3 regions of the Paenibacillus sp. EB106-04-04-XG159 genome follow, and region 3 is predicted to be linked to each of the others. Evidence: predicted binding sites of a transcription regulator. Region 3 holds the regulator's gene; each other region holds the start of a gene.
What was found. Region 3 encodes CtsR, which represses protease genes until heat stress. Its sites were predicted from a motif close to ATGGTCAATAAAGGTCAAACA; they were not measured.

Region 1: a site for CtsR is predicted at 3,840-3,860, ahead of clpP (ATP-dependent Clp endopeptidase proteolytic subunit ClpP). Genes of this name have one in related genera too.
Region 2: a site for CtsR is predicted at 4,561-4,581, ahead of clpP (ATP-dependent Clp endopeptidase proteolytic subunit ClpP). Genes of this name have one in related genera too.

What each region holds. Positions count from the first base shown of each region.
Region 1 covers NZ_JBYTDY010000010.1:203,898-214,981, reverse strand. Annotated here, with positions in the region: gene AC3WTP_RS14310 (ABC transporter permease) at 1-391, shown strand, start outside; gene AC3WTP_RS14305 (ABC transporter permease) at 388-1,203, shown strand; gene AC3WTP_RS14300 (ABC transporter substrate-binding protein) at 1,236-2,276, shown strand; gene clpP (ATP-dependent Clp endopeptidase proteolytic subunit ClpP) at 3,138-3,728, opposite strand; tRNA gene AC3WTP_RS14290 (tRNA-Arg) at 3,998-4,072, opposite strand; gene AC3WTP_RS14285 (DMT family transporter) at 4,182-4,496, opposite strand; gene AC3WTP_RS14280 (DMT family transporter) at 4,499-4,819, opposite strand; gene AC3WTP_RS14275 (TetR/AcrR family transcriptional regulator) at 4,885-5,490, opposite strand; gene AC3WTP_RS14270 (sugar-binding transcriptional regulator) at 5,905-6,960, shown strand; gene gap (type I glyceraldehyde-3-phosphate dehydrogenase) at 6,999-8,003, shown strand; gene AC3WTP_RS14260 (phosphoglycerate kinase) at 8,308-9,492, shown strand; gene tpiA (triose-phosphate isomerase) at 9,547-10,299, shown strand; gene gpmI (2,3-bisphosphoglycerate-independent phosphoglycerate mutase) at 10,301-11,084, shown strand, end outside.
Region 2 covers NZ_JBYTDY010000004.1:284,221-295,304, forward strand. Annotated here, with positions in the region: gene AC3WTP_RS07230 (bZIP transcription factor) at 247-939, shown strand; tRNA gene AC3WTP_RS07235 (tRNA-Arg) at 1,659-1,735, opposite strand; gene AC3WTP_RS07240 (hypothetical protein) at 2,009-2,950, shown strand; gene tig (trigger factor) at 3,140-4,420, shown strand; gene clpP (ATP-dependent Clp endopeptidase proteolytic subunit ClpP) at 4,806-5,402, shown strand; gene clpX (ATP-dependent protease ATP-binding subunit ClpX) at 5,415-6,662, shown strand; gene ispG (flavodoxin-dependent (E)-4-hydroxy-3-methylbut-2-enyl-diphosphate synthase) at 6,705-7,814, shown strand; gene AC3WTP_RS07265 (bactofilin family protein) at 7,922-8,326, opposite strand; gene AC3WTP_RS07270 (M23 family metallopeptidase) at 8,360-9,394, opposite strand; gene AC3WTP_RS07275 (alanine/glycine:cation symporter family protein) at 9,714-11,084, shown strand, end outside.
Region 3 covers NZ_JBYTDY010000024.1:53,738-64,821, reverse strand. Annotated here, with positions in the region: gene AC3WTP_RS21510 (CtsR family transcriptional regulator) at 1,326-1,796, shown strand; gene mcsA (protein-arginine kinase activator protein McsA) at 1,906-2,466, shown strand; gene mcsB (protein-arginine kinase McsB) at 2,590-3,663, shown strand; gene clpC (ATP-dependent protease ATP-binding subunit ClpC) at 3,740-6,187, shown strand; gene radA (DNA repair protein RadA) at 6,352-7,719, shown strand; gene disA (DNA integrity scanning diadenylate cyclase DisA) at 7,736-8,815, shown strand; gene pssA (CDP-diacylglycerol--serine O-phosphatidyltransferase) at 8,882-9,616, shown strand; gene AC3WTP_RS21475 (nucleoside triphosphate pyrophosphohydrolase family protein) at 9,684-10,079, opposite strand; gene AC3WTP_RS21470 (PIN/TRAM domain-containing protein) at 10,302-11,084, shown strand, end outside.

The sequences.
Region 1 (11,084 bases), on a different contig from region 3:
GTACACCTTCATTCCATATATGGTGCTGCCGATCTATGTTGCCTTGGAGCAGATGGATCGTCGCCTGCTGGAAGCGGCAAGCGACCTGGGCGCGTCAAGCTGGCGCTCCTTCTGGCACATCACGCTTCCTCAGACGAAGTCTGGTATTATGACTGGCTCGGTACTCGTGTTCGTTACGACGACCGGGATGTTTGTTGTCACCGATATTCTCGGCGGCGCAAAGTCACAGATGATCAGCAATGTTATTCAGAATCAGTTCCTAGGCGCACGAGACTGGCCCTTTGGTTCTGCGTTGTCGATCATCTTTGTTATCAGTTCGCTTATCATTATAGGATTATTCAACCGCGCCATGCGTTCTAAGTACGAAGCATCTAAGGAGGCGAGGTCATGAAGACAGCATCTAAACGGAAGAATCCGCTGTTATCCATTCACTCGTACCTGATGCTCGCCTTTATCTATGTGCCCATTCTGCTGGTCATTATCTTCTCATTTAATGATTCGAGAATGAGCACGGACTGGGAAGGCTTCACTTGGCACTGGTACGGCTCGTTGTTCCAGAATGACAATGTGCTGGAAGCGCTCAGTAACAGCTTGAGCATCGGATTCACTTCAACTATTATTTCGACAGTGCTTGGTACGTTGGCAGCATTAGCGCTGCGCAATATGAACAGCAAAGCGCGAGTCAGCTTCGGCGGTCTGATGTATCTGCCAATTGTTGTACCTGAGATCATTATGGGCTTGTCGCTGCTGATCCTGTTCAGCCAGCTTCATGTCCCGCTGGGTAAGCTGACGGTTATGATTGCGCATGTTACGTTCAGCACTTCATTCGTATATGTTATCGTATCTTCAAGATTGGAAAATATGGGTAAGCAATTGGAAGAGGCGGCCAGTGATCTCGGAGCGACAGCTTGGCAGACGTTCCGGTATGTCACGCTGCCGTCAATCTGGCCGGGCATTGCGGCTGGAGCGTTGATTGCGTTCACGCTCTCCATTGATGATTTCATCATCAGCTTCTTCGTAGCAGGTCCGAATTCGACGACTCTGCCGATCTATATTTACAGCTCAGTGAAGCGGGGGATCTCGCCTGAGATCAATGCGCTGTGTACCATTATGATTTTTGTCAGCATATTGCTGATTCTTCTGGCACAGTGGCTTCTAAACCGCGGTCAGGGGAATAAGCGCAGCTCCGTGCTGCCATTCTAATACTTTATTTTTTCTAGGAGAGGGGTAGTAAATTGAACAAAAAATGGTTTGCGGTCGTATTGGCCGGATTGTTGGCACTTACTGCGCTTACGGGTTGCGGTGAGAAGAAAGAAACACTGAATTTGTATAGTTGGGTTGACAACTTCGATCCGGACATGATTAAGAAGTTCGAAGAGGAGTATAACGTCAAGGTTAACTATTCTTATTTTGCTAACAATGAAGAGTTGCTGGCTAAGATTAAGGCTGGCGGTTCGGATTATGATCTAATCCAACCTTCGGATTATATGGTTTCTAGTATGATTAAGCAGGATCTTCTTGAGCCGCTTAATATGAACAATATTCCGAATTTCCAATACGTTGCAGACACGTTTAAGGACCCTGCATATGATCCAGGCAATAAATACTCCATTACTTACACATCAGGCGTTACCGGCATTGCGTACAACACGAAGTACGTGAAGGAAGAGATCGACAGCTGGGCTGATCTGTGGGATGAAAAATATAAAGGTAAAGTGCTGCTTCTAGACGACAACCGTGAAATCATCGGTATGGCGCTGAAGAAAGCAGGCAAGTCTAACAGCTCCAACAGCGAAGAGGATATTCTAGCTGCTGTAGAAGATCTGAAGAAGCTTGTGCCTAACGTGCTTGCGTTCGATACGGACAGCATCAAGCAGAAGATGATGCAGGAAGAGGGCTGGATCGGCACTGTGTGGTCCGGTGATGCGGCATTTATCGCTGCTGAGAATCCAGATGTGAAGTTCGTTGTGCCTAAAGAGGGCGCTACGATCTGGTCGGACAACTACGCGATTCCAAAGGGCGCGAAGAACAAAGACCTTGCTGAGAAGTTCATCAATTTCATGCTGGACCCAGAGAACAGCGCGAAGAACTACGAAGCGATCGGATACAGCAACCCTGTAACGGAAGCGAAGAAGTATCAAAGTGAAAAATACAATAGCAACACAATGATTAACTTGTCTGAGGAAGAGCTCTCCCGCACGGAGTGGCTCCTTGACGTAGGTGACAAGATTCAATTGTACGACCGTCTCTGGACCGAGTTGAAGAGCGGACGTTAAGCCTTAATCATACGTGAAGCGAATAAATAATCCCTTGCTTAGAGCCTGGTCATGAGGTTCTGGACAAGGGATTTTTGTTTTTTGCTACTTATAGCTTGTCAGTCTTTATGAAATTTTAAGGTTCAATTCAGTTTGATTTAATGTAAGGGCGTTATTCTAATAGTGGACCGAATGACAGATGACGATTTTCAAGGGAGGGTTGCCGCGCTAGTTCATATCCTTGAGTAGTGGGATTTGATCCGATGATCAAGGGATCCGTTTTATCTTTCTCATGGTTTACAGTTTACCCCTAGAACATATATTGACCGCATCGTCTCGTGAAACGATGCGGTCCTTTTTTTTTGTATTGGTTATGTTTGATCAACAATGTTGTATCAAGTACAACATAATGAGCTGTTCATGATCTAATCCCATCGTATTGTTGTACAGAATACAACAATGTCTAGCAATTAAGCATGAGATGAGGGGATTGAGGGTATTTTGTTGTATAACGTACAACAATATTCCTATTATCGTGGATCATTGTAAGTATTGTTGTATTCCGTACAACATTAATTGTTAGTCCTGCAATTCACTGAGATGACGGTGGAGGTACGGCTTCGGGATGATAATACGGCATTTGTAAATGAGCTTAGTAAAATAGAAGGCGTGCAGGACGTGTCCTTAGTCAATTATTCTGGGGATTATGCGCAATAACTGAATGACGAAAAAGCAAAGGGTTGTCCCTAAAGTCATGAAAATGACTTAGGGACAACCCTTGTGTTAACTAGGGGGAGCCGCTGCTATGAAAAATCCCTCCTGAGTATAACGGTTTGGAGTTAATTCCAAACTATACACTTAAGAGGGATCATATCAAGCTAACTAAATCTGCATCGTCTTTTCCAGCACTTTATCAACAAGACCATAGGCTTGCGCTTCATATGCTGTCATAAAGTTGTCGCGGTCTGTATCTTTCTCAATACGCTCCAACGGCTGACCTGTGCGCTCGGACAAGATCTGGTTCAACTTATCGCGCATCTTCAGGATGCGGCGAGCGCGAATCTCGATGTCGCTTGCTTGACCTTCTGCTCCGCCAAGCGGCTGATGAATCATAACTTCGCTGTTAGGCAGCGCGAAACGCTTGCCCTTCGCGCCGGCATTCAGCAGGAACGCGCCCATCGAAGCAGCCATACCGACACAGATCGTAGAAACGTCTGGTTTAATGTGCTGCATCGTATCGAATATCGCCATGCCCGCTGTAATTGAGCCGCCAGGGCTGTTAATGTAAAGATGAATGTCCTTCTCCGGGTCATCTGCTGCTAAGAACAGAAGCTGAGCAATGATGGAGTTAGCTACTACATCGTTGACCGGTGTTCCCAAGAAGATGATGCGATCCTTTAATAGACGAGAATAAATATCGTAGGCACGTTCGCCGCGATTCGTCTGTTCGACAACCATAGGTATTACACTCACGAATACCCCTCCTCAGCTTCAATATAAACCATTAATGTGACCCTTAAACGGTTGAACATTAGAAACATTTCCTCTAAGAGCCATAATCCTATAATAACGAAAATGAAGGTAAAAGTCAAAGATAGTCAAACTCTAGTTTGTCCTTAAAAATGAAAAAAACACCTCTAATCTTCTCCCTATGCGTGAGGAGAGGATCGAGATGCTTTCGATCATAGTAGCCTTCAATATTCATACGTTAACTTCATTATCAGGCATCAACGAGAATGGTATGGCGCGCCCGCAAGGAATCGAACCTTGATCTCAGGCTCCGGAGGCCTACGTCATATCCATTGGACCACGGGCGCTTACAACATCCTTCTTACAAAAATGATGCATTTTTAATTATAGTGGAATCATGCTAAAAGTGCAACCGTTAACTTTTTATGGAAGGATGCCATTAATGAAGTGTATTCTTTATGTCGTTAACTTGAGTCCGATAATGCCCGTTACGATACAGAGCAGAAACATGATCTGAGTGCGGTTGTATTTCTCCTTGAACCAGAACATGCTTACTAATGTAATGCCGACTGCACCGACTCCAGCCCATACCGCATAAGCGACGCCTGCAGGAATAACCAGCATGGCCTGCGTAAGGCAGAAGAAGGATAGAACAAGACCCAGAGTCATCACGATCAACGGCGTCTTTCTCTTGAATCCATCTATATATTTCATGGCGATAACGGATATGATTTCTTCAAGACCTGCGAGAATTAATAAGAACCATTCCATAATTAAGCTTCCTCCTTATCCTTTGTTGACAGCTTCATGCCAATGATGCCGATAAGCAGAAGAATCAAGAAAGCGATCTGAGGTAGGGAATAAGGCTCCCCGAGCATGACACCCATAACATAGGTGCCTATCGTACCAATCCCGACGAACACCGTGTACGCGATCGCGACAGGCAGCTTCTTATAAGTCTGAATCAGCAAGACATAGCTGATGGTGATCAATGCGAATATTCCAACCCATTCCATGGGTGTTGAAGCGTACTTTAGCCCTGTTGCCCATACAATCTCAAGCGCTGCGGCTATAAGAACTAGAATCCAAGCCAAAATCATCTTCCTCCATTCATGTTGTTTCACTAGTCTGCAGCGGATGAAGATTAAAAACGATAAACTTATACGGTTCGAATCACGCCTAACGAACGTTCCATTGCTTGCAGCAGTGTTTCCTTAATGATGTTAATGTCCTCTTTTGATTTACCTTGAGGGATGTCTACAAAATGTGCAGTCTCTGCCGAAACCTCTACCATGTTGATGAGCATGCGCACCATATAAGGAATAGGGTAGTTTACTTCAATTTCCCCTTGGTCCAACGCTTGCTGAACTTGTTCTCGGAACCAGGTGTAGTACGGTTCATAGATCTCCTCCCATCGTGGGAAGGAATGATGATAAGCGAGTCCGGAATAGCACAGCAAGATAACTTCCTTAAAGACCGCGTTCATCTCAAAGGTTGCATTTATAACCGCACGCAGCTTGTCCGACAACTTGGATAACCCAGCAGTGTCTTGCTGGATGCGGCTGAGCAGCTGCTGCAGGATATGGTCTGCTATGGCGGGAACGAGATCATTCTTTGTTGGGAAATAGAGATAGAATGTCCCTTGCGCTAATCCCGCGCGTTTGACGATACCGCTGACAGACGTTTGTTGAAACCCTCTTTCCATAATGAGCGACAGGGATGCTTGAAGCAGCGCTTCTCGTTTCACTTCTTGTTTAGGTTTCAATAAACAGTTCCCCCTCAAAAATGACTGACAGTCATTCATTTATATTCTAAGTCTATGCTTCTTACACGGTGATGTCAATTTCGGTTAATCATGACTAATCACGGTTAATCTTGATTATCGGTGATAGGCAAACCATACGGATGGATTTCCTCCGACATGCGCCTGCTTCCTTCATTAAATTTTCACAAGTTAAGGGTGGGTATGCACATTCCACATGCCAGCGGGATAACCCTGGAATCCCTTGTTGCAGCAGGGATGAATAAGTTTGGAGCTAATAGCCCATTCTAGATGCGGGATACTTGCAACTTGAAGGAAATTTAGGTAGAATAGTGGTGGGACATAAAATGTGACAGAGGGACATTTTGAGTCCAGTCATCATCTACACAGTTTCTGGGAGTGCAGGAGTGGAGAGAATTGCGTGAATGGTTAGAGATAAATAAACGTCTGCTGCCCGACCTATTGGAACTGTTAAAGAAACGCTATACAATTCTGTACCAGATCATGATGTCAGATATGATTGGTCGTCGAACATTGGCTGCATCCTTACAGATGACAGAGAGAGTATTGCGGGCCGAAACCGACTTGCTGAAAGCGCAAGGTCTCATCGAGACAGAGACCGCCGGTATGCGTATCAGCGAGGAAGGACGCAAGCTTGTCTTGCAGCTTGAACCGCTCATGCGGGAATTGCTTGGTACGCGTCACCTGGAAGAGGCTATTCGCGAGGCCTATGGGTTGAAGCAAGTCATCGTCGTTCCCGGCGATTCCGACCTCACCCCGGCAGTCAAGCAAGAATTGGGCGGAGCAGCATGCAATGTCCTCATTCGGTGCATAAGCAAAGATGATGTAATTGCTGTAACCGGCGGATCCACATTGGCCGCTGTAGCAGATCAACTAACGAACTCAGCACCCCATAAGGGGAATTGGTTCGTACCTGCAAGAGGCGGTTTAGGTGAGAGCTTGGAATATCAAGCGAACACGATTGCTTCTATGATGGCGAAGCGATACGGCGCACAGTATCGATTGCTGCATGTGCCGGATCTGATAAGCGAAGATGCGTATCAATCGCTGAAGCAAGAGCCTAACATTCAAGAGCTGTTGCGTGTCATTCGCGAAGCCAGAATCGTCATTCACGGCATTGGCGACGCGCTTATTATGGCGAGACGTCGCAAGGTCGATTCGAATACGATCGACTCCTTAAAGAGTGAAGGCGCAGTGGCCGAAGCATTCGGTTATTATTTTGACCGTGACGGGCATGTTGTACATACGATGCTCACATTGGGATTGCGTCTAGAAGACATATCCCGCACAGAGGTCGTGATCGCCGTTGCAGGCGGTAAGAGCAAGGCAGAATCCATCACCGCTGTATTGAAGGCTGGTCATGAGAGCATACTCGTGACAGACGAAGCCGCAGCGAATGAGATTGCCAGACTAAGTGGTCTCGACGTGCCTACAAGCCGTCTTGAGCAATAAATAACATTTCAAACACAAGGAAATGGGAGGAATCATCAATGGTTAAAGTTGGTATTAACGGTTTTGGACGTATCGGTCGTAACGTATTCCGTGCAGCATTGAACAACTCTGAGGTAGAAATCGTAGCAATTAACGATCTTACAGACGTTAAGACGCTCGCTCACCTGTTGAAATATGACACAACTCAAGGCACTCTTGATGCAACTGTAGAAGCTAAAGAAGGCGCTTTGATTGTTAACGGTAAAGAAGTTAAAGTATTCGCTGAGCGCAACCCAGAAAACCTTCCTTGGGGTTCTGTAGGCGTAGAAATCGTTGTTGAATCCACAGGTATCTTCACAGCGAAAGAAAAAGCACAACTTCATATGCGCGACACAGTTAAGAAAGTTATCATCTCCGCGCCAGCTTCTAACGAAGATATCACAATCGTTATGGGCGTTAACGAAGATAAATATGATGCTGCTAACCACAACATCATTTCCAATGCATCTTGCACAACAAACTGCTTGGCGCCATTCGCTAAAGTAATCAACGACAAGTTCGGTATCGTTAAAGGTATGATGACAACTGTTCACTCCTACACTAACGACCAAAGCGTACTTGACCTGCCGCATAAGGACCTTCGCCGTGCTCGTGCAGCAGCTGAAAGCATCATTCCTTCCACAACTGGTGCAGCTAAAGCAGTAGGTTTGGTTCTTCCAGAACTGAAAGGCTTGTTGAACGGTATGTCTATGCGCGTACCTACACCTAACGTTTCCGTAACTGACCTCGTTGTTGAACTGAAACAAAACGTTACAGTTGACGAAGTTAACGCAGCTCTTAAAGAAGCAGCTAACGGAGCTTTGAAAGGTATCATGAACTACTCCGAATTGCCGCTTGTATCCCGTGACTACAACGGTGACCCAGCATCTTCTACAATCGATTCCTTGTGCACTATGGTTGTAGGCGACAACATGCTGAAAGTAGTTTCCTGGTACGACAACGAGTGGGGCTACTCCAACCGCGTTGTTGACTTGGCAGCTTTCATCGCAGCTAAAGGCCTGTAATATCATAGCTTAAACAATCAAAGAGGGGACACCGCCGGAGAAACCCGTGAGGGTCCCCTCTTTTATTCCATATAGGCTTTATTTATATATGTAATATTGAACACGAGTTGGCTTGGTGAAGACACTTCCCATTTCCTTATTGGTAGAAGTATATAAACCAAGTCTCTTACAGATATATAACCATCTTTAGAACCGAACACCCTATATATATAGATGATGATTCCATCAACCATTGCATAGAAACAGATATAAACCATACAAGATCAATAACCGATTATCAGGATTCGATAGGAGGAACATGGAGATGAACAAGAAGAGTGTACGTGATGTGAATGTAAACGGTAAGCGCGTATTTGTACGGGTTGATTTTAATGTGCCGCTCGAAAATGGCAAGATTACAGATGACACACGGATCCAAGAAACACTGCCTACGATCAAGCACTTGATCGAACAAGGCGCGAAAGTGATACTGGCGAGCCATATGGGCCGTCCAAAAGGTGAAGTTGTAGATTCTATGCGTTTGACGCCTGCGGCAGCTCGTCTGAGCGAACTGCTTGGCAAGCCGGTGAAGAAGCTGGACGAGTCCATCGGTGAGAATGTGAAAGCTGCGATCGCTGAGATGAACAATGGTGACGTTGTTGTACTCGAAAACGTTCGTTTCCACAAGGGAGAAGAGAAGAACGATGTGGAATTGGCGAAGCAATTCGCAGAACTAGCTGACTTGTTCGTGAACGATGCATTTGGTGCAGCTCACCGCGCGCACTCTTCTACAGAGGGCATTGCTCATCATATCCCTGCAGTAGCAGGTCTCTTGATGGAGAAAGAACTTAGCGTATTGGGCAAAGCTCTATCCAATCCAGAGCGTCCATTCACAGCAATCGTGGGTGGTTCCAAGGTTAAAGATAAGATCGATGTTATCAATAAGATGCTCGAAATCGCTGACAACGTGGTTATCGGCGGCGGATTGGCTTATACTTTCTTCAAGGCTCAAGGCTATGAGATCGGAGACTCCTTGTTGGATGAGTCGAAGCTGCAAGAATCTCTCGGATTCATGGAGAAAGCGAAAGAACTCGGCAAGAACCTGTACCTCCCAGTTGACATTGTCACTGCTGACGATTTCAGCGCTTCCGCGAATACAAAGATTATTAATGTTGAAGAAGGTATTCCTGCTGGTTGGGAAGGTATCGACATCGGACCGAAGACTCGTGAGATCTATGCTGATGTAATTAAGAACTCCAAGCTGGTTGTATGGAACGGACCAATGGGTGTATTCGAGATTGATCCATTCTCCCACGGTACTCGCGCAGTGGCTGAAGCTTGTGCGGAAACGAACGGCTACACAATCATCGGCGGCGGCGACTCCGCGGCTGCAGTTGAGAAGTTCCAATTGAAAGACAAGATGAACCATATCTCTACAGGCGGCGGCGCTTCCTTGGAATTCATGGAAGGCAAAGTATTGCCAGGCGTTGTAGCATTGAACGATAAGTAATTGAGTAAACAGGCGGCAGCTCTCGGGCTGCCTTCTGAATGAGGAGTGAAACAAGTGAGAAAACCGATCATCGCAGGTAACTGGAAGATGTTCAAGACGGTGCCTGAGGCTGTGGCATTTGTTGCTGACGTTAAAGGCAAAGCAGAAGTTGAAGGCGTAGAGAGCGTAATCTGCTCCCCATTCACGAATCTGCCGGCATTGGTCGAAGCGGTTAAAGGCACGTCCATTAAGATTGGCGCTCAAAACCTGCACTTCGAAGATAACGGCGCATTCACAGGTGAGATCAGCGGCGTTATGCTGAAGGATCTCGGCGTTGACTATGTGATCATCGGACATTCCGAGCGTCGCGCTTACTTCTGTGAAACGGACGAGATCGTGAACAAGAAAGTTCATGCATCATTCCGTCACGGTCTGACACCTATCGTTTGCGTGGGTGAGTCGCTCGAAGAGCGTGAATCCGGCAAGACGAACGACGTTTGCAAAGTACAAACAGTTGGCGCTTTCCAAGGCGTATCTGCTGAACAAGCGAAAGAAGTTGTCATTGCTTATGAGCCAATCTGGGCAATCGGTACTGGCAAATCTTCTTCCGCTAAAGATGCGAATGAAGCTTGCAGCTACATCCGCAGCGTAGTTCGTGATCTGTACAATGATGAAGTAGCACAAGCTGTTCGTATTCAGTACGGCGGCAGTGTTAAACCTGAGAACGTCCGCGAGTATATGGCGGAAAGCGATATCGACGGAGCTTTGGTAGGCGGCGCAAGCTTGCAGCCAGCATCCTACATCGCTCTTGTGGAAGGAGCGAAATAAGATGTCTACTCCAAGACCGGTAGCACTTATTATCATGGACGGTTTCGGTCTGCGCGACACAGCTAACGGCAACGCAGTCGCACATGCGAAGAAACCGAACTATGACAAATACATGAGCATGTTTCCGCATACGACATTGACAGCTTGCGGCGAAGCCGTTGGACTTCCAGAAGGTCAAATGGGCAACTCCGAGGTTGGACACTTGAATATCGGCGCAGGTCGCGTCGTATATCAAGACTTGACTCGTATCACGAAGTCGATTCGCGAAGGCGATTTCTTCGAGAACGAAACATTGCATGGCGCTGTGAAGAACGCAAAAGACAATAACAAAGCCCTGCACATCTACGGCTTGTTGTCTGATGGCGGCGTACACAGCCATATCAACCATACACTTGCGATGCTCGAGCTCTGCAAGAAGGAAGGCTTGACTGAAGTTTACGTGCACGCGTTCCTGGATGGACGCGACGTTGCTCCAGACAGCTCCCGCGGATACATCGAGACACTGCAAGCGAAGATTAAAGAGCTTGGCGTAGGTAAGATCGCAACGGTTCAAGGCCGTTACTATGCGATGGACCGCGACAAGCGTTGGGAGCGCGTTGAGAAGTCGTACCGTGCGATGGTATACGGCGACGGCCCTAAATATCGCGATCCAATCGAAGCGATCACGAAATCCTATGAGCAATCCGTTTACGATGAGTTCGTAATGCCTACGGTTATCGTTGACGAAAACGATCAGCCGGTCGGCTTGATTCAAGACGGCGATTCGATCACCTTCTTGAACTTCC
Region 2 (11,084 bases), on a different contig from region 3:
ATGATGATTCTGACGTAGACCGACCGTTTACTACCGATACATGTAAAGATGAACGAGTCAGACCTCCTATGATATGTCGAATTAATTACACGTTTTATGTCTTATTATGTAAAAATTCACTTCTCGAAGATTCCTATATATGCGATAATACACACTGAAAACAATGACTCACGAATCCATATAGCAAGCGGAAAGCATCGTATCGTGTCGTCGTGGATGAGCAAGAAGCCATCGAGGGGGATAAAAATGAAAAAGAAAAAGAAAAAGATATTATTTGTATTAATACTTACATCTCTAATACTTGTGTCAGCATGTTCTTCTGGTGATAGCGCGAGCAATCCAAATAATAATGAAGAAATAGCAAAACTAAAAACTGAGATAGAAAATTTAAAGAAGGAGAATCAGAAACTTACTGATCAACTAAAGAGTAATTCTAACAGTAATTCGGAATCAACTTCTGCCGCTCCTAGTTCTGCAGAAACAGAACAAAAAGATGAGAAACTGGCAATGAATAAGAATGAAGCATTGATAATTGACGGTGTTGCCGAATATACCATTACTAATACAAAATTCGGGAAGAAAATAGAACCATCTAAACCAGGTAGCTTCTATACGTATTATGAATCAAAAGAGGCTGACTCCACTTATTTAGCAATAACGATAGAAGTAAAAAATCTTGGCAGCTCAGGAGAGAGAGCAGATTCATTCTTAGATTGTAAGATTAAGTACGATGACAAGTATGAGTATAGTATGTTCTCTACAATCGAGGATCGAGGAGGGGAAGATTTTACTTATACGAATATCACCAGCATTGAGCCCTTAAAAAAGGGGACGTTAATATTCTTGGCGGAAGTCCCTAAAGAAGTTGAGACATCTGATAAAAGCATTACTGCACTATTAACCATCGAAGGCAAAGAATATCAATATAAAATAAGATAGTATGGAAAAAAGGGTTGTCCTAAAAGTCATTTTTCTCATGTCTTTTGGGTCAACCCTTCTTTGTTTCTACACCAATAAGAAACTGCTTATCTAGTCGATGAGACTGTGAACTGGATCAGCGTTTTTTTGTCCGATAGCACATTCAGTGACAGAAAGGCCGTATGACCTGCGCTTGAACGGACACAGGGGCCGCTATTTCATGATTTCGGGGTATTTTTTGAGGGATTGCGGACACAGATGACGCTATTTGCTTCAAAACCAGCACTAAACTGCTTATTCGGGTCAAATAACGGCTCTACGGTCCGCTAGTATGGCGAATTAGTGGTGTTTGCTGCAAATAGCGGCTCGTGTGTCCGCTCCCGGCTCCTTAGGTAGAAAAAATCCACTTTAGGGACAGCCCCATTTATATGTAATAAACGATTCAAAAACGGGTGTAAACAGTATGCCGCTATTAAAATAACCCCGATGCTTTACTTTGCATGCGACAGGCTCGATGTATATTGCTGCGTAGACGTAAGCGGATTTTCCTCGTTAACGTGTCAGCTCTGCGTACACCGCACGCTGTAACGGGGAAAAACCAAGTTATCTTGCGCGCGATGAAGCGCTACAGTGATTATACTTGGTGGATTGGAATACCTTTTGTACTAATGTTCAACTTAAAATATCTCTTTAGACAACAAAAAAAACCCCGACATGTCGGGGTCTTGTGTAATTAAGTATGGCGTCCCAGGAGGGATTCGAACCCCCGACCGACGGCTTAGAAGGCCGTTGCTCTATCCAGCTGAGCTACTGGGACATATGAGCTTTTTTTGAAGAACATTTATGATCTTATCAAAATTACAGTTGTTGTGCAATAGAAATTGAATAATTTATTGTTTTTCATATTGTGGGAAATGGGTAAAGTGATGGTAAGTACGTATGTTTGCGTCTCAGCAGAAGTCAAGCAGATTATGGTATAATGCAGGAATACGGCGTTATTTTATGAAGGAATGGTCACTATAAGAAGTGACGGGCTATCTTCAATAAATACAATACATAACAAGTAAAAGCAACTTCCAAGTAAAGGCAGGTGTTACTTATTACAGACAGAGAAGAAGAGCATGCCCGAAAACATAATGTTGTCTTATTTCCCAAAACGTATCAGTATTATCAGGTAGAATTGACGCGACTCCTCGAATCGGAACGATATGCTGAAGCCGCGGAGCTTCTGGAATTTTTGCTGCAATTCGATGGGGAAGAGGAAGATACTCGCAGTGAATGGAGTGCGTTGTATGATTGGCTTCAAATGGTGTTTCCGGAACTAAGGAATCGGAGTGAAGCGCAGGCACATACCACACATATGGAGCAGGATGAGACAGAGCTTGAGGAAGAATCTGAGGAGAAGCTCTTGCAAGCTCAAGTCGCTAAGAAGCTGCGAACGGACGACCAATATGTTCGTCGCTTATTGGATTCACTCAAGGATATTACATTAGATGAACGCAAATGGCTGGTGCTGGAGCAACTGGCTAACGTCGATGATGAGGATCTGAATGATGACCTTATATTCTTAATGGAGAGAGAGACGCTTCACCCGCTCGTACAATTTGGTTTGCTGCAGATACTCAAGCGAAGAGGAGCGACTGGTGCGGTTACGTTCTGGCGGACAGGTGAGCAGATTGTCGTTCATATAGAGCGCACTCCGATGGACTATGCCTCATTTCCAGACAAACTGCGATTGCCCGCTCAATATGTCCATGATGTGGCAGCCCTGCGAGAACCTTCTTTAGCCTATTTTGCTGAGGAGATGTGGCAACAATTTCTAAGAGCCATCTACGGCTCAGTGTTGTATGATCAATTGCAGGACAATGATAATTCGGATACGAATGTTTGGGCTGCCGCACTGCACAAACTAGTCGCTGGATTCCTTCATCTGGAAGAGGAAGAGACTGAGGTGAAGCGCATGTACGCGGTCAGCGACGAGCAAAGAATGCGTTATGATCAGGCGTTGAAGAAATTGATGAAGGCGCGCTGAAACTATAGTACGATCCGATCATTATGCGTATATATGAGTAGGTACTATTCGTACAGTTTATGTGTGCGAAATCAGTGGTAGAAGGACTTGCCTTGAAAAACTATTTATTGTTCGATATAATATAGTGGTTATTCGAACGTGCAAGGGTACACTCGAGCCATGCGATCTTTTTGGAGGGGAAGGCATAAAATGAAAGCAACCTGGGAAAAAATAGAGAAGAACCTTGGGGTTCTGGAAGTAGAAGTCAATGCGGAGCGCGTAACGGAAGCGTTGGATCAAGCGTTTAAGAAAGTTCAAAAACGTGCGAACGTTCCTGGTTTCCGTAAAGGAAAAGTGCCTCGCCCAATTTTCGAAGCAAAATACGGTGTGGAAAGTCTGTACCAAGACGCCATTGATATCTTGCTCCCAGAAGTTTACACCCAAGCGATTAAGGAACAAAACATTCAACCTGTAGACCAGCCAGAAGTTGATGTTGAGCAATTCGGCAAGGGCCAAACATTCAAGTTCAAAGCTAAAGTTACAGTTAAGCCTGAAGCTAAGCTTGGCGAATACAAAGGTCTGAAGATCGAAACTGCTGCGGCTGAAGTAACAGAAGAAGACTTGAATGCTGAACTGGAGCGTGTACAGCAGCGTCAAGCTGAGCTGATCATCGTTGACGAAGATACAGCTAAGAATGGCGACACTGTAGTCATCGACTTCGAAGGATTTGTTGATGGCGAAGCGTTTGAAGGCGGCAAGGGCGAGCGTTACAGCCTTGAGCTCGGTTCCAACTCCTTCATTCCTGGTTTCGAAGAGCAATTGGTTGGTCTTGGAACAGGCGACTTCAAAGACGTTGAAGTATCGTTCCCAGAGCACTACCATGCTGAGAATCTTGCTGGCAAGCCTGCAACATTCAAAGTTAAAGTTCACGAAATCAAGCGCAAGCAGCTTCCAGTATTGGATGATGAGTTCGCTAAAGATGTCAGCGAATTCGATACGCTTGAAGAGTACAAAGCTGACTTGTCCAAGCAGCTTCAAGATCGCAAGAATCAAGAAGCAGAACAAGCTCGTGAAGCAGCAGTTGTGGAACAAGTATCCGCTAATGCTGAAGTTGAAATTCCTCGCGCTATGATTGAATCTGAGATTCAACACATGGTGAAGGATCTTGACAACCGTCTTCGCATGCAAGGTATGGACATCGATATGTTCTTGACTCTATCTGGCCAAACGATTGCTGACCTTCGTGAGCAAATGCAGCAAGAAGCTGACAAGCGCGTGAAGAACAACATCGTGTTGGAGCAAGTAGCTAAAGAAGAGAACCTGTCTGTATCTGATGAAGAGCTGGCGGAAGAACTGGAGAAGATGGCACAAGCGTACCAACGTTCTGCAGAAGAAATTCGCACGATCTTGGAGAAGAACGGCAACCTGGAGAACCTTCGTGAAGAAGCGTTGATCCGCAAAACAGTTAAATTCTTGGTAGACAACAACTAATCGCATATATTGGCTGAGGATAATACCCCCGGTTCAACAGGATAAGGCACGTCAATTTTATATTGCGTGCCTTATTTTTTCCTCGCGGTAACGGCTGTTAGATATCGAAACAACATAAACAACAGTCTTAGAACATGTGATGTTACACCTTCCTTGAGTATGGTACATGGTTGATAGGGCATACATATTTAGATAAGCATAAGATGAGTCGCGATGACTCTATTTTGCTATCTAGGCTAAGTAATGGTCGCAAGACCAGTGAAGGAACTACATATTTGCACGATCTACACTTTAATAACAGTGTGAAAATGACATTGTTGCTGGAACATGATAAAATACAATTGTATAGGATTGTAAAGCTTGATAAAGAAAAGAGGTTAGAATCATGAACCTGGTACCTATGGTAATCGAGCAGACGAATCGAGGCGAACGCTCTTACGATATTTACTCCCGATTGCTCAAGGATCGCATTATTTTCCTTGGCAGCGCCATTGATGATGACGTGGCGAACAGCATCATTGCTCAATTATTATTTTTGGCAGCAGATGATCCGGAGAAGGATATTTATCTCTATATCAATTCCCCTGGCGGTTCGGTAACAGCCGGTATGGCGATTATGGATACGATGAATCACATCAAGCCCGATGTATCCACAATCTGCGTTGGTATGGCTGCCAGCATGGGTTCATTGCTGCTGACTGCAGGAGCACCAAATAAACGATTTGCGCTTCCTAACAGCGAGATTATGATTCACCAGCCTCTTGGCGGTGTTCGCGGTCAAGCGACGGACATCAAGATTCACGCTGACTGGATTATTAAGACAAGACAGAAACTCAATCAAATCTATGTGGACCGTACCGGACAACCGCTCGAGAAGATCGAACGAGATACGGACCGCGACTACTTCATGAGTGCAGATGAAGCGAAGGAATATGGCATCGTTGATATGGTGCTCCATCCGGGCTCTTCATTGCCGAAGTAAGGAGGGAAGCGAATGTTCAAATTTAATGATGAGAAGGGCCAATTGAAATGTTCCTTCTGCGGTAAATCACAAGAGCAGGTTCGCAAGCTTGTTGCGGGCCCAGGTGTATATATTTGTGATGAATGTGTAGAGCTCTGCAATGAAATTGTAGAGGAAGAACTCGGTCATGAAGACGAGGTTGATCTGAAGGATATTCCGAAGCCGAAGGAGATCCGCACTATCCTGGATCAATATGTAATTGGTCAGGAGCAGGCGAAGAAGTCGCTGTCTGTAGCCGTATATAATCACTACAAACGAATCAACTCCCAGAGCAAGATCGAGGATGTTGAGCTTCAGAAGAGCAATATCTTGCTAGTAGGTCCTACGGGTTCTGGTAAGACGTTGTTAGCTCAAACGATGGCTCGGATCTTGAACGTCCCATTTGCGATTGCGGATGCAACTTCCTTGACGGAAGCCGGATATGTCGGTGAAGACGTTGAGAACATATTGCTGAAGCTCATTCAAGCAGCTGATTACGATGTGGAGAAGGCTGAACGAGGCATTATTTACATCGATGAGATTGATAAAGTAGCCCGTAAGTCGGAGAACCCTTCGATTACACGCGATGTATCTGGCGAAGGTGTGCAGCAAGCATTGCTTAAGATTCTTGAAGGCACAGTCGCTTCTGTTCCGCCGCAAGGTGGACGCAAGCATCCTCATCAAGAGTTCATTCAGATCGATACGACGAATATCTTATTCATTTGCGGCGGGGCATTTGATGGCCTAGAGCAAATTATTAAGCGTCGTGTCGGCAAGAAAGTGATCGGCTTTAATGCTGACGGCGGTCAGAAAGATCTGAAGGCTGGAGAATACTTATCGATGACGCTTCCAGAGGACCTGCTGAAGTTCGGTCTTATTCCGGAGTTCGTAGGACGTCTGCCAGTCATCTCTACGCTCGAGCCGCTCGATGAGAATACATTGGTTCGCATTTTGAGCGAGCCTAGGAATGCGCTGACGAAGCAGTATCAGAAGCTGCTTGAGATGGATAACGTGAAGCTGGAATTCGAAGAGGGCGCACTAGAAGCGATTGCGCGTGAGGCGATTAAACGCAACACGGGCGCACGCGGCTTGCGCGCGATCATCGAAGGAATCATGCTCGATGTGATGTATGAAGTACCTTCGCGCGAAGATATTACGACTTGCCGTATAACAGAGCAGGTTGTACGTGAACGAATCATTCCAGAACTAACGACGGAGAAGAAGAAAGAGGAAAGCGCCTAAGGGCGCTTTTCCGTCGTTCAACCGATAGGAGGGAGAATGAACATGTATTTGCGTCAACAGACTAGACCAGTTAAAGTTGGCAACCTCACAATCGGCGGGAGCAATGAAGTACTTATTCAAAGTATGTGTACGACGAAGACCGCCGATGTTGCAGCTACAGTAGCGGAAATTCTCCGCCTTGAAGAAGCTGGGTGTCAATTAGTTCGTGTAACTGTCAACAATGCGGAAGCCGCTGAAGCGATCAAGGAGATCAAGAAGCAGATTCATATTCCGCTTGTTGCAGATATTCACTTTGATTATCGACTTGCGTTGAAGGCAATCGAGAACGGAATCGATAAAGTTCGGATTAATCCGGGCAATATCGGTAAACGCGATAAGATTGAAGCGGTTGTAAAAGCGTGCAAGGAGCGAGGTATTCCGATTCGGATCGGTGTTAATGCAGGCTCGCTCGAAAACCATCTGCTGGAGAAGTACGGATATCCGACTCCAGAGGCGATGGTGGAGAGCGCTTTGTACCATATCGGCATATTGGAGGAGCTTGATTTTCACGATATCATCGTGTCTCTGAAAGCTTCAGACGTGCCGATGGCAATCGCCGCTTATACGAAAGCAGCAGAGGTAATCCCTTATCCGCTGCACTTGGGTATTACAGAGGCGGGCACGTTGTTCTCCGGTACAGTTAAGAGTGCGGCAGGTCTCGGCGCGCTGTTATCGATGGGCATCGGGTCGACGATGCGCATTAGCTTGAGCGCGGACCCTGTTGAAGAAATAAAGGTTGCGCGTGAACTGCTGAAGTCATTTGGCTTGATCACGAATGCTGCGACGCTGGTATCTTGTCCGACTTGCGGTCGCTTGGATATTGACCTGTTCTCCATCGCTAACGAGGTTGAGGCATACATTGCTAACGTCAAAGTTCCGATCAAGGTATCGGTTCTCGGATGCGCTGTTAACGGACCTGGTGAGGCGCGCGAGGCTGATATCGGCATTGCGGGCGCTCGCGGAGAAGGATTGCTGTTCCGATATGGGCAGATGATCCGCAAAGTGCCGGAGGCTGAACTGTTGAACGAGTTGAAGAAGGAAATCGACAACATTGTAGAGGTGTACGAGCGTACGGGCGAGATTCCTGGGCGCAAGCAGCATCTGCATCAATAAGTCGAGATCATGAAGTACGAATTGTAATGATACGTTAACATCAATAAAGAACCTCCAGTCACGCATGCAAATATGCGGTGAGACTGGAGGTTCTTTGCTGTTCCAGCTTAGACGCTGGCTGAAGCGGCTGGTTCAGATGCTGATTTGCCGCTTGCGGCATTCTTCTTATCCATGCGGCTAGTCCCGTTAAAGGTGCCGCCTTCTTTAATGATGAAAGTAGCGCTCACGACATCGCCGTTGAGTCTGCCGGTAGGCTCAATAACGCAGCTTCCGCTTACGTTCACATTGCCGCTTAATTGGCCAGCTACGATAAGATTAGCCGCTTGAATATTGGACGACACAGAGCCTGTGTCCCCGATCATAACATCTCTCGTACAAGTGATATCTCCGACAATCTTCCCTTCGATATGCAGATCCGTTTCGCAATGAAGCTTGCCTTCAAAGCGGCTGGCTTGTCCAACAATCGTATCTGTGCCAGGAGGTCGTTTGCTGGCCGTATTCTTATTAAACATGGACATCCTCCTACTCCTATGAACTATGAAATGTTATGGAGAAACGAGCATTGACATGGGATCCAGCGGCATATCGCGCCTAAGAATTTCAAAATGCAGGTGAGGTCCTGTACTGCGGCCTGAATTCCCTAGCTTACCAATCTGGGTTCCCATCTTTACTGCTTGATCGTTCTCGACCAGAATCTCGGACAGATGCAAATACCGTGTCGTTAGATTCGCTGTATGACGAATGATGATATAATTTCCTCTGGCATAATCGTACCCTGCTTCAATGACAGTCCCATCTGCGGCGGCCAGCACTACTTCGCCTATATTGCCTCCGATATCTAGGCCGTTATGAAACGCTTCTCTTCGATTAAATGGATCATCCCTGCTTCCAAATGTCGAAGTGATGCGTGTGGCTGTAGTAGGCCATAAAGTAGGTATTGCGTTTAATTCCTTTTTGACAACCTCAGCTTGTTTGAGTAGCGCTGGTATATCCTTATCCCATCGTAAAATAGTCGCCATCATATGATCGAGCTGCTGCAGCATGTCAGCAGTTGATGAATAAGCCGCTTGATAACCAGTAGGAGCAGGCGGCGAAACGAATTCACCTCCAACTGAATCCTGTTCTAAAGATAGCGAAGAGGGGCTTGTATGTAAGGAATGCAATCTTGGCTTCTCGCTGGATTCCGTTGATTGTTCTTCATTAGGAAGGGAAAGCTTGGTTGCGACACTTTCTGCAGATAGTTCGATATATTGCCGCAGCTGCTGCTCAAGTTTGGACACTGTATCCATTTGAGACTGCATGAGAGCAGATTCTTGATTCAGTACAGTTAGATCGGCTTCTAAAGCGGCGATTGCAGTTTGCTGCTGCTCTATCTGTGATTGCAGGGCAGTATTAAGCTCAGTGAGTTCACGATTGTGCTGAACATACATGATAAGCCCCGTAATGAGCGATATTATAAGACAGATCAACAGGATGATCACACTGATAGCGATTCGAGGAGAAAGCGAAAACTGAACAGCGGGCTGGTTCGGTCCCCGCATCCAGACCCATCTCCATGTTGTTGTTCTCTGCTTGTTCACGAAGCTTCCTCCTCATGAGCGTTGGATATATTGGTAAAAGGATAAGAGCTGTATAATCATCATGCGACAAGAATTGAACATTATTTCCATAATACAAGAAAAATTGCCAATTGAACACGATTTCATTCGACGATTTAGCAAATTTTACATACCGATCAAAAAAAATTATCACTGGTATTATGAACTTGATTAAGTTTCAATGGGGCAAAAACTTTCACTTTCCTCGAATATAGGGTAAAATCAGAAAATGTGTTATGTAAGGAAACATGACATTACACCATTAATGCGATAACTACTACTAGAAAGGGTGCAATGCATGCTGGATAAACTTAATGAATTCATTTTATTGTTCAATGATAAGATGTACTTGATGCTTATTGTTATTTTGATTGCTGCGGGGGTATGGTTCTCGTTCCGAACGGGATTTGTACAGCTCACGGCCATTGGCGAAACGTTCCGGATTCTTGTGGGGCGTGACACTAAAGATGAAGACGATTCGACAGAACCTTCAGAGAAGAAGGAAAAGAAAGGCGTTTCCTCATTCCAAGCATTTGCGATGAGTACGGCATCTCGTGTTGGTACCGGAAACCTGGCGGGCGTTGCGATTGCGATTACGCTCGGCGGTCCTGGCGCTGTATTCTGGATGTGGCTCATTGCGGTTATCGGTGCCGCTTCTGCCTTTATCGAATCGACACTCGCGCAAATCTACAAGGTTCGAGACGGTGATACGTTCCGCGGCGGACCAGCTTATTACATGGAAAAGGCGCTCAATGCTCGGTGGTTGGGAATTATCTTTGCTCTATTGATCACCTTCAGCTTTGGCTTCGTATTCAACTCTGTGCAGGCAAATACGGTTAGTGCGTCGTTTGGCGATTTGTTCAATATTAAACCTGCAACGATAGGTATCATTCTTTCCGTAATGGTCGTTCTGACGATCTTCGGCGGAGTTCAGCGCATAGCGAAGGTATCGTCAGTGGTTGTCCCAGTTATGGCGCTTGCATACATCGGGATTGCGGTAGTGGTTATGATCATGAACTATGAACAGATTCCTGAAGTATTCAGTCTCATCTTCAGCAATGCATTTGGATTCGAGGAAGCAGTAGCTGGTGGTATCGGTGCCGCTGTTATGAACGGTGTTAAACGAGGTTTGTTCTCGAATGAGGCAGGTATGGGTAGCGCTCCGAATGCTGCCGCAACAGCAACCGTAAGCCACCCTGTTAAACAAGGCTTAATTCAATCCTTCGGCGTATTTGTAGATACTCTTCTCGTGTGCAGCGCGACAGCGTTCATCATCTTGTTCTCCGGTGTTCCTATAACTGGCGAATTGAATGGAATTCAATTGACGCAGCAAGCACTTGCGGCAGAAATAGGCGATTGGGCACAATATTTCATCGGCTTTGCCATCTTCCTGTTTGCGTTCAGTTCCTTGATCGGTAACTACTACTATGGTCAGAGCAACATTGAATTTATAACGAAGAAAAAAGGTTGGCTGACTGCTTACCGAATCGGCGTTGTGGCTATGGTTATGTTCGGTTCGGTAGCGAAAATTTCGCTCGTATGGGATATGGCTGATTTGTTCATGGGCTTGATGGCTGTGATCAACCTGATAGCGATCTTGTTCCTTGGGAAGTTTGCATTTGCAGCGCTTAAGGATTATCGGGAACAGCGTAAGCAAGGGAAAGAGCCGCAA
Region 3 (11,084 bases):
ATGAGGTCGAATCCACATAGGTGGATACCTGTATGTGCAATGCCTGCACCACACGGGTTAGATGCATTTTGTGCATCTAATTGCACGGATGACGGTCCTAAAACACAAATTAACTGCATTTCGTGCATTTATTTCAGTCAGAATTGGACAATGAGTTCTCGTGCAGCGAAAATAGATGTACATTATGCAGTTAGCACTCGGTCGACATACAGCAACTACATGCTAGCTGCACAAAATACAGTTAATTCAACAACAAGCACACGACATAAGAAGAAGGCTTGGTCAAACAAGATAAAGGTGTTCTACGAAAGCAGTTCAGCGTCGAGCGCAACAGGCTGATGTTGATCTCCAATCATCCCATAACTATTCACATAGTGAGGAACAATTCGCTATTTTTCGCAATCTTTCCACATGTGCATAACTTTCTTAACAGTATAGATCCTCCTATTTATCTATATATCCATTGAAACTTAGTAACATATCCACTCACATGTCCACTTTTTATCCACCATTTGTGGAAATGTCCTCGATTGTTCACATTTTCCAAACGGCCCAAAAGAAATTTCAGAGCTATATTTAAGGCATCTGTGCATAAGTGTGTTTATAATTTGACGTGGATTAGCATATGACAGTTGAATCTCCCCGCTTGCTGTATACGACCAAATGACGAATATACTAGAAATTTAAGAATATTCCTGCGCTCCCTTGTGACCTTCCGACAGATATCGCATCGTATACCGAGCTCTAACCCAAGTACTCCAGCAGCATCACCTCACTCATTTAATCCTGAGGGATCGCCTTAGTTACTCCGTAAGAGGTAATTTCCCCGTTATCTTAGTAAACCAGTGGTATGCCGCTCGCTCTAACCGGGATAAACCCAGTTATCTCACACGCTAATCCCATTTTCCACTTGAGATTACTTATGTAAGAGGGTTTTACCCTGTTATATCTGAATCCTGCAGTGCCGGACACCCTGTAACAGGGAAATACCGTGTTACCATCATTGGTCGAACTATGTGCACTGGCTGCATCTTAGCCAAGCTATCCGTGTATGAGTTAATATGCAGTGGAGTCACGTGTTGCATCTGGACATTTTTTAGATGTTCTGCTTGGACCGCACGCTGACCCACCCAGATACACTTCATAAATAATATTGTCAAATATAATGAAATGGCATATAATATAGTCAAGGTCAAAGAAAGTCAAAGTCAACGAATACTGACCTTAATCGAATAACCAATCAATAAGATGGTTAAACCTTATATAGGTATATCTCTCTTCAGCGGGACATGATGTGAGTAACATAGACGGGAAGGAGAGTGAACATGCGAAACATCTCCGATCTCATTGAGCAGCATCTAAAGCTGTTGCTTATGGATAGTCAAGAGGGTGCAGTTGAGATTCAACGAAACGATCTTGCGCTGCAATTCTCATGCGTACCTTCACAGATCAATTACGTGATTAATACACGCTTTACCCTTGAAAAGGGCTACTTGGTTGAGAGTAAGCGAGGCGGCGGCGGTTATGTTCGTATTCAGCGAATATCCCTTCCAGCTCAGCAAGCGATTCAGACCCATGTGTGCGATACCATTGGCAACTGTATAAGTCAGGAGTCGGCGGAGGGACTCATATATCGTTTGGAAGATGCTGAGGTCATCACCTATCGAGAGGCTAATCTGCTTCGTGCAGCTATGTCTCGCGATACCCTTGCCTTGAAGCTTCCTTATCGAGATGAGATACGCGCTCGATTGCTAAGAGCGATGCTGCTGACCTTGCTGGGTCAATCCAAATTATAGCTGCGCGCAAGGATGGCATCAGGTTGAAGAGTCAGTAACGGACACAAGCGTTCACAGAGCTTGAACAACAAAGCGTTCATTACGCTGGATCAGGAGGAGGAACGATTAGATGTTGTGTCAACAATGCGGTCAGAAGCCGGCTACATTGCATTTTACGAAGATTATTAACGGTCAGAAGACGGAGATTCACATATGTGAGAGCTGTGCTCGTGAGAAAGGCGAACTTATCCCAGGCGCGCCTAACGGATTCTCCATTCATAATCTGTTGTCTGGCTTGCTTGATTTTGATTTAACAGGTGGAGCTTCACAGTCGAATACAGCTGGACAACCGCTTGCCAAGGCGCAGACGGCTCGCTGTGATAACTGCGGGATATCGTACTCACAATTTAGTAAGATGGGACGCTTCGGATGCGACCATTGTTATGTATCATTTGGTGAACGCTTGGATCCTTTACTAAAGCGAGTTCACGGGAACATAAGACATGTCGGGAAGATACCAAGACGCAGCGGCGGGTTGATGAAACAGAAGCGTGAGTTGGAAGAGCTTCGTCATGAGCTTCATGAAAGCATCCGACATGAACAGTTTGAGAAGGCAGCGGAATTGAGAGACCGGATTCGCGATTTGGAGCAAGGGTTGTGCTCTACAGATACACAGGCATCCAATGAATGATGGTCTGAATAGTCATTAAAGTACAACTTGAACTTGCTATTCTCTTCTCTTTGTTTCAGCAGATTATACATGGACTTCATCGTACAAGACAGAACTCCGTTTCATTAAAGGAGGAGGTAGCGAATGACCACATATTCTTTTATGGAACAGCCGATAAGCGATTGGATGCGCGGAACAGGACCAGATAGTGACATCGTCATTAGCAGCCGTATCCGCATCGCTCGCAACATACATGGGCTGCCATTTCCACTGTTAGCGACTAATCAGCAGTCTCAGGATTCGTTAATGCTATTAACGAAGGTGGGAGAGACTCCTGAGTTTAAAGCGCTGGGACATTTTCAGATGATGAGGTTGTCTGACTTAAATGATATGGAGAAGCAGGTGCTGGTTGAGAAGCATCTGATTAGCCCGAACTTGGCGAGTGAGTCGCGCAACGGCGGACTGATCCTTAAGGATGATGAATCTGTCAGCATCATGATCAATGAAGAGGATCATCTTCGCATTCAATGCTTGTACCCAGGACTTCAGATTGTAGAAGCATGGGAAGCAGCCAATGTGATTGATGATATATTTGAACAGCAGGTGGAATATGCCTTTGATGAGAAGCATGGTTATCTGACTAGTTGTCCAACGAATGTGGGCACCGGTATTCGCGCTTCCGTTATGATGCATCTGCCCGCACTTGTGCTTTCGAAGCAGATTAACCGGATCTTGCAGGCTGTATCTCAAGTCGGACTTACGGTTCGCGGCTTGTATGGTGAAGGCAGTGAAGCGATCGGCAACTTGTTTCAGATATCGAATCAGATCACGCTTGGTCAAACGGAGCAGGAAATTATCGATAATCTGTATGGAGTCGTGAAGCAGATTATTGAGCATGAACGCAATGCCAGAGAACAGCTTCGTCAAGACAGTATCACGCGAATCACGGATAAGGTGTGCCGCTCATACGGTATTTTGAAGCATGCGGCAATTATGGAGTCTAAGGAAGCCGCGCAGCGCTTGTCCGATATTCGCTTGGGATCAGATCTTCAGATATTGAAGGAAGTATCCCCTACAATGTTGAATGAATTAATGGTAATGAGCCAGCCTGGCTTCCTGCAGCATATTTATAACAGAGCTTTGAATGCGGAAGAACGCGATATTTACCGTGCTCGTCTCGTTCGTGAGATGCTGAGCAAGGAACGTCAGAATGGTTGAAATATGATTTTTAACGATAACTAAAGTTTGTTCTTATTGAAAGATTAATTATTTATTTATATGGAGGTGCAAGTGGATGATGTTTGGTAGATTTACAGAACGAGCTCAGAAAGTACTGGCGCTGGCTCAGGAGGAAGCAGTCCGCTTGGGGCACAACAATATCGGTACGGAGCATATATTGCTCGGCTTGATTCGTGAAGGTGAAGGAATTGCCGCGAAAGCGCTGGTCGCTCTAGGTTTGAGTCTCGATAAAATTCAGGACGAAGTGGAATCGCTCATCGGCCGCGGTCAAGAGCAGCCAACGAATATTGCCTATACGCCGCGCGCGAAGAAAGTCATCGAGCTGTCGATGGATGAAGCGCGCAAGCTCGGCCATACTTATGTCGGTACAGAGCATATCCTGCTTGGCCTAATCCGTGAAGGTGAAGGCGTGGCCGCACGCGTGCTTAACAACTTAGGCATCAGCTTGAACAAAGCGCGCCAGCAAGTGCTCCAGCTTCTCGGCAGCAGCGAAGCGGTGTCCAGCCATCATGGCACGCCGCAAAATGTAAGCACGCCTACGCTGGACGGCTTAGCGCGCGACTTGACGGCGATCGCGAAGGAAGGCAACCTTGATCCGGTTATCGGCCGCGGCAAGGAGATTGAACGCGTGATTCAAGTGCTTAGCCGCCGTACGAAGAACAATCCTGTATTGATCGGCGAGCCTGGGGTCGGTAAGACCGCGATCGCAGAAGGTCTGGCGCAGAAGATCATTCAGAATGAGATTCCCGAAACATTGCGTGATAAGCGTGTAATGACGCTGGATATGGGATCTGTCGTAGCCGGAACGAAATATCGTGGTGAATTCGAAGATCGCTTGAAGAAGATTATGGATGAGATTCGTCAAGCAGGAAATATTATATTGTTCATCGATGAGCTGCATACGTTGATCGGTGCGGGCGGCGCAGAAGGCGCGATTGATGCGTCTAACATCTTGAAGCCGTCCCTTGCTCGCGGCGAACTGCAATGTATCGGTGCGACGACACTGGACGAATACCGCAAATACATCGAGAAGGATGCTGCATTGGAGCGTCGTTTCCAGCCGATCACGGTTGATCAGCCTACTCCGGAAGAAGCGATCCAGATTCTAAAGGGATTGCGTGATCGTTACGAGGCGCATCACCGTGTGAAGATCTCGGATGAAGCGATTGAGCATGCGGTTAAGCTGTCTGATCGATATATCACAGACCGCTTCCTGCCGGATAAAGCGATCGACCTGATCGATGAGGCCGGTTCGAAGGTTCGCTTGAATTCATATACGGTACCGCCGAATCTGAAGGAGCTTGAGCAGCGACTAGAGGATATCCGCAAGGAGAAGGATGCTGCCGTACAAAGCCAAGAGTTCGAGAAAGCTGCTGCTCTGCGTGATACGGAGCAGAAGATGCGCGAAGAGCTTGAAACTGTGCGCAACCAATGGAAAGAGAAGCAAGGTCGCATGGACTCCGAGGTGACAACCGAGGACATCGCTCAGATCGTAGCGAACTGGACGGGAATCCCGGTTATTAAGCTGAAGGAAGAAGAAACGGAACGCTTGCTGAAGATGGAAGATATTCTGCATAAGCGCGTAATTGGTCAGGACGAGGCTGTTAAAGCAGTCAGCCGCGCAATCCGTCGCGCACGCGCGGGTCTGAAGGATCCGAAGCGTCCGATGGGATCCTTCATCTTCCTTGGACCTACTGGTGTTGGTAAGACAGAGCTGGCTAGAGCGCTAGCCGAGTCGATGTTCGGTGATGAGAACGCCGTAATCCGCATCGATATGTCTGAATATATGGAGAAGCACTCCACTTCGCGTCTAGTGGGGGCTCCTCCAGGATATGTCGGCTATGAAGAGGGCGGACAATTGACCGAGAAAGTACGCCGCAAGCCTTATTCCGTCGTACTGTTGGATGAGATTGAGAAGGCTCACCCTGAAGTATTCAACATCCTGCTTCAAGTGCTGGAAGACGGACGCTTGACGGATTCCAAGGGACGAATTGTAGACTTCCGCAACACGTTGATCATTTTGACTTCTAACGTCGGCGCTGAAGCCATTAAACGCAATACGACACTTGGTTTCACGGCATCGGAGGATTCCGGTCGCGATTATAACAACATGAAGGATAAAGTCATGGGTGAACTGAAGAAGAGCTTCCGCCCTGAGTTCTTGAACCGAATTGACGAGATTATCGTATTCCACTCTCTCGATGAGAAGCATATCGGTGAGATTGTCAGCTTGATGGCAGACGATCTGAAGAAGCGTCTGAACGAACAGAATATCAACTTTGCGCTCACAGATAAAGCGAAGGTCTTCTTGGCTAAGGAAGGCTATGATCCGGCTTATGGCGCTCGTCCACTTCGTCGTGCGATCCAGAAGCACATCGAGGATCGATTGTCCGAAGAGCTCCTGAGAGGCACTATTACTAAGGGAGATTCGGTAACGATTGATGAGCAGGAAGGACAGCTGGTCGTCCTCAACAATGAAGTTAAGCCTGAAGTTACAACATAAGAGCTCAAATACGGTGATAATTCACGAAAAACGGTCAATTCCTTATATTAAGTAGCGAAAAACGGGTCCTTTGGACCCGTTTTTTTGTCTCACTTCTTTCCTCCACTCTTTAAAAGTGGTAAACTTGAAATTATTGAGCTTTTAGACAGGAGTTGTTGGCTGTCATGGCCAAGGTCAAGACCAAGTTTTATTGTGCAGAATGTGGATATGAATCCCCCAAATGGATGGGCAAGTGCCCGGGATGCAATGAATGGAATTCGATGGTGGAAGAGCGCGAAACCGTCGTTAAGACCTCCGGCGTACACTCAACCCTCACCCAGACGAAAGAAAAGCCACAACCCATCATACATATAGAAAGTGGTCGTGAACCGCGCGTCAGTACCACGATATCCGAATTGGATCGAGTATTGGGCGGCGGAATCGTACCGGGCTCGCTCATTCTGGTCGGCGGTGACCCTGGGATCGGTAAGTCCACGCTGCTGCTTCAAACATCGAATGCGGTCGCTGGCAGCGGCTTGAAGGTATTGTATGTATCTGGCGAGGAATCCATGCGTCAAACCAAGCTTCGAGCGGATCGGCTGGGATCCTTGTCGGAACGATTATTCGTATTAAGTGAAACGAACTTGCAATATATTGAAGAAGCAATCGATGCGATGAAGCCGGATTTCCTGATCATTGACTCGATTCAAACGGTTTACCAGCCTTCAGTAGAATCCGCGCCAGGAAGTGTTGCGCAGGTTCGGGAATGTACGAGCGCATTTATGCGAATAGCCAAAGGCAGGGGCATTGCTACCGTTCTAGTGGGTCATGTGACCAAAGAAGGCGCGATTGCAGGACCGCGCCTGTTGGAGCATATGGTGGATTGCGTACTTTATTTTGAGGGTGAAAGACATCATTCGTATCGGATTCTGCGCGCTGTGAAGAACCGTTTTGGTTCTACGAACGAAATGGGGATATTCGACATGACCGAAGGCGGGCTTGTTGAGGTTAAGAATCCTTCAGAGCTGTTTCTGCAAGAACGGCCGCTTGGTGTTTCCGGTTCTATCGTTGTAGCAAGTATGGAAGGAACTCGTCCAGTACTCGTTGAGATGCAAGCCTTGGTTGCAGCGACGAACTTTCCATCACCGCGTCGAATGGCGACTGGAATCGACCATCATCGACTGGCGCTTATTATCGCTGTGTTGGAGAAACGGATGGGGATGTTCCTTCAGAATCAAGATGCGTACGTGAACGTAGCAGGCGGTATCCGATTAGATGAACCTGCTGTGGATCTAGCAATAGCTGTCGCGATTGCCTCAAGCTTTCGTGATACGCCGACCCAACCGTTTGATGTCGTTATTGGCGAAGTTGGGTTGACTGGTGAAGTTCGTGCTGTTTCACGAGCGGAACAACGAGTGAAGGAAGCAGAGAAGCTCGGCTTTAAGCGAATTATTATGCCTGAGAATAGCTTACGTGGTTGGACACAGCCTAAGAATATTGAGATCATCGGAGTGAATACCGTTGCAGAAGCATTGACTGCGGCGTTAAGTTAGGGGGCATATATAGAGAATGAAAGAGACGCAGAATAAAATAGATATCATCAACGACTTACTCAAGCTTGTTGCGCCGGGTACACCGATTCGCGAAGGACTGGAGAACGTATTGCGCGCGAAGACGGGAGCGCTGATTGTTCTGGGATACAGCCCTGAAGTAATGGAAGTTGTAGACGGAGGCTTCTCCATTAACTGTGATTTTACACCGAGTTACTTATATGAGCTTGCTAAGATGGACGGTGCCATCATATTGAGTGAGGATATGAAACGTATTTTGTATGCGAACACTCAGCTCATTCCTGACTCCTCCATACCGTCGATTGAAACGGGAATTAGACACCGTACTGCGGAGCGTGTGGCGAAGCAGACAGGCAAGCTCGTCGTGTCGATATCCCAGAGGCGGAATGTCATCACGCTATACCAAGGAAGCCTGCGCTATTCGCTTAAAGAAATTGGCGTCATTCTGACGAAGGCGAACCAAGCGATTCAGACATTGGAAAAATATAAAGTTGTTCTTGTTCAAGGCTTGACCAATTTAACCGCCTCGGAGTTCGAAGAGTTGGTAACATTGTATGATGTTGTCAATGTTATGCAACGCATTGAGATGGTGTTACGTATTAAGATGGAGATCAAGCGTTACATCAACGAACTTGGAACCGAAGGCAGATTGATCAGCATGCAGCTGGAAGAGCTTGTGAGCAACACGGAAGACGATGCATGGCTGCTGCTGAAGGACTATGCTCGTGAGAATAGCGATGAGAAGATTCGCGACATTCTTGTACAGTTGAAGAAATGTACGCAAGATGAACTGCTTGACGCCCATCATCTGGTTCGTATGCTTGGATACCCGGCTACGCAGGCTACTCAAGATGAGCCTATCTTACCGCGAGGATATCGTGTCTTGAGCAAGATCCCGCGTTTGCCGAACGTCGTCATTCAGAATCTGGTCGACAACTTTGGTTCGCTGCCTCAAGTGATGATGGCGACGATCGAAGAGCTGGACGAAGTTGACGGAATTGGTGAAGTGCGTGCCCGCACCATCAAGGAAGGTCTGAAGCGAATCCAAGAACAGGTATTTATTGACAGACAGATTTAATCTTAGATCTTATTTACCACATATGAAATTACAGACGTTGGGCATAGTAAATCCAGAGGTGAACCTATGATTACAAAGTCAATTCCGAGCTTGTTTACGATCGGTAACTTGTTTCTCGGAATCATTGCCATTATGCTTGCGTTTCATGATGATTATAACTTGGCAGCGCTAATGGTCATTATCGCGATGCTGTTGGACGGTCTTGACGGCCGAGTGGCTCGAGCACTGAATGCGCAAAGCGAGTTCGGAAAGGAATTGGATTCATTATCCGATGTTATTTCTTTCGGGGTCGCACCAGCATTTATCATGTATGTGACAGCGCTTAGTGAAGTGAACCCGCCGGCATTGGCGTGGATCGTGACTGCCATATTCCCGATATGCGGCGCATTGCGACTTGCCCGCTTTAATGTTATTGATGGCGTCCCCGGCTATTTCGTTGGCCTTCCCATCCCGGCAGCAGGCGGTGTCGTATGTACACTAGCGCTGTTCAGCGATGATATTGCGGCTCCATATCTCATTGTGGCTATGCTGCTTGTATCGTATCTGATGGTCAGCACGGTTCGTTATCCGAACTTCAAGAAGGTCGGTATTCCGAAGAAGGCGATCTGGATTACTCCATTTGTGATCGCGTTCGCAGTTGCTATTGCGCTGTGGAAGCCGGAACAGACCCCTAAACTGATATTTGTGCCGCTCGTATTATACGCGCTGCTCGGTTTAAAAAAAAACGTTAGAATGCTCAACCGACGTCGTCGAAAGTCCCGCAAGGACTCCGAAGACCTAGTATCTAAGCATTCTTCCTAGAAGTTGAAATAGGGCTGTATCCTCGTTCGAGGACGCAGCCCTATTTGTGTATTGCCAAACCGCATGATTATGACAAGTTGAAGATCCCCAGTGTAGAGCACTTGCTGGATTCCTGCTCCACGACTTCATCGAGGTTAATATCCAGCAGATTGCACAATGCCGACATGTAGAATATATGTTTCCCCAGCTCAGTTCGAATCACATCTTTGCAGTTCTCACACAGATGTCCTTGAACATGACTCTCCATGCTATGCTTCGCTTCTTGAATATCCATCTCCTCTTTATATGGTTGTCGCTTCGCGTGAACCTCCAAGCATCCGCATTCCGTTATAGCCTTTGTCACCGCGCGATTCACGGAAGCGTCTGATTGCCCATACTTGGACAGTACGTCTAATAAACTCCGATGGCGAAGCAGTAAGTCAGCGACTTGTTCTTGAAACATTTGCAAATTAGGAGTACTCATTTCAATTCCACCTCTATTCATGTAATGGTGCGGCTTATGGAAAGGCGCACTTAAGGGTCATGGGCATCGTGAATTATGTGCTACTAATCTCATTATAAAACTAATAATTACCATTTATCAACAAGATCAATTTGGAATTTATCTACAGAAACGGATTAGGACTCCATTCAGTTGGTCATAATTGTAAGGATGTGATTATAAAAATGGAGGAGGTGGAGATTCATGTTAAAACGTACGACAATGGCAATATCTGGGGTCATTGGCGCTTGGTTGGGCATGGAAATGCATAAGAATATAATCGCAAGTTCACTTAATTGGTCTGGAGCAGTAGATAGTTGGTCGTCCGGACTCGTATGGTGGGCTATAGGCGGAGGCATTCTCGGCATGATTCTATGTCAGACTTTAATGGTGCCGATGCAAAGATTGTGGGAAGCATTTCGCGATCAAGTAGCTGAGATGTCTATGAACCAGTTAATGATTTATACGTGCGGACTTTTAATTGGACTCTGCTTTGCGGCACTGCTTGTGCCATTATTGGGTCATTTTGGAGTGGTTGGAAATGTAATTGCGGTACTCATCACGATCGGATGCGGGGTTACCGGATTACAGATGTCACGATGGAAGTTGGATGATGTTGCCCCATGGGTTCAGTCACTGCGCACTCCATTACCTGAAGAAGTATCCGAATACCGGTTTGAGGAACATAAAATATTGGATACAAGCGTCATCATTGATGGCCGGATTGCGGATATCTGTAAAACTGGCTTTATAGAAGGTACGATTGTTATACCGGAATTCGTGCTGGAGGAATTGCAGCATATTGCAGATTCGCCGGATCTTCTGAAGCGCAACCGAGGAAGACGCGGGCTCGACATTCTGAACAAGATTCAGAAAGAGCTTGAGGTCAAGGTATTGATCTACGAAGGCGATTTCGAAGAGATATCGGAAGTTGACAGCAAGCTGGTGAAGCTGGCTAAGGTGCTGAAGGGTAAAGTCGTGACGAAT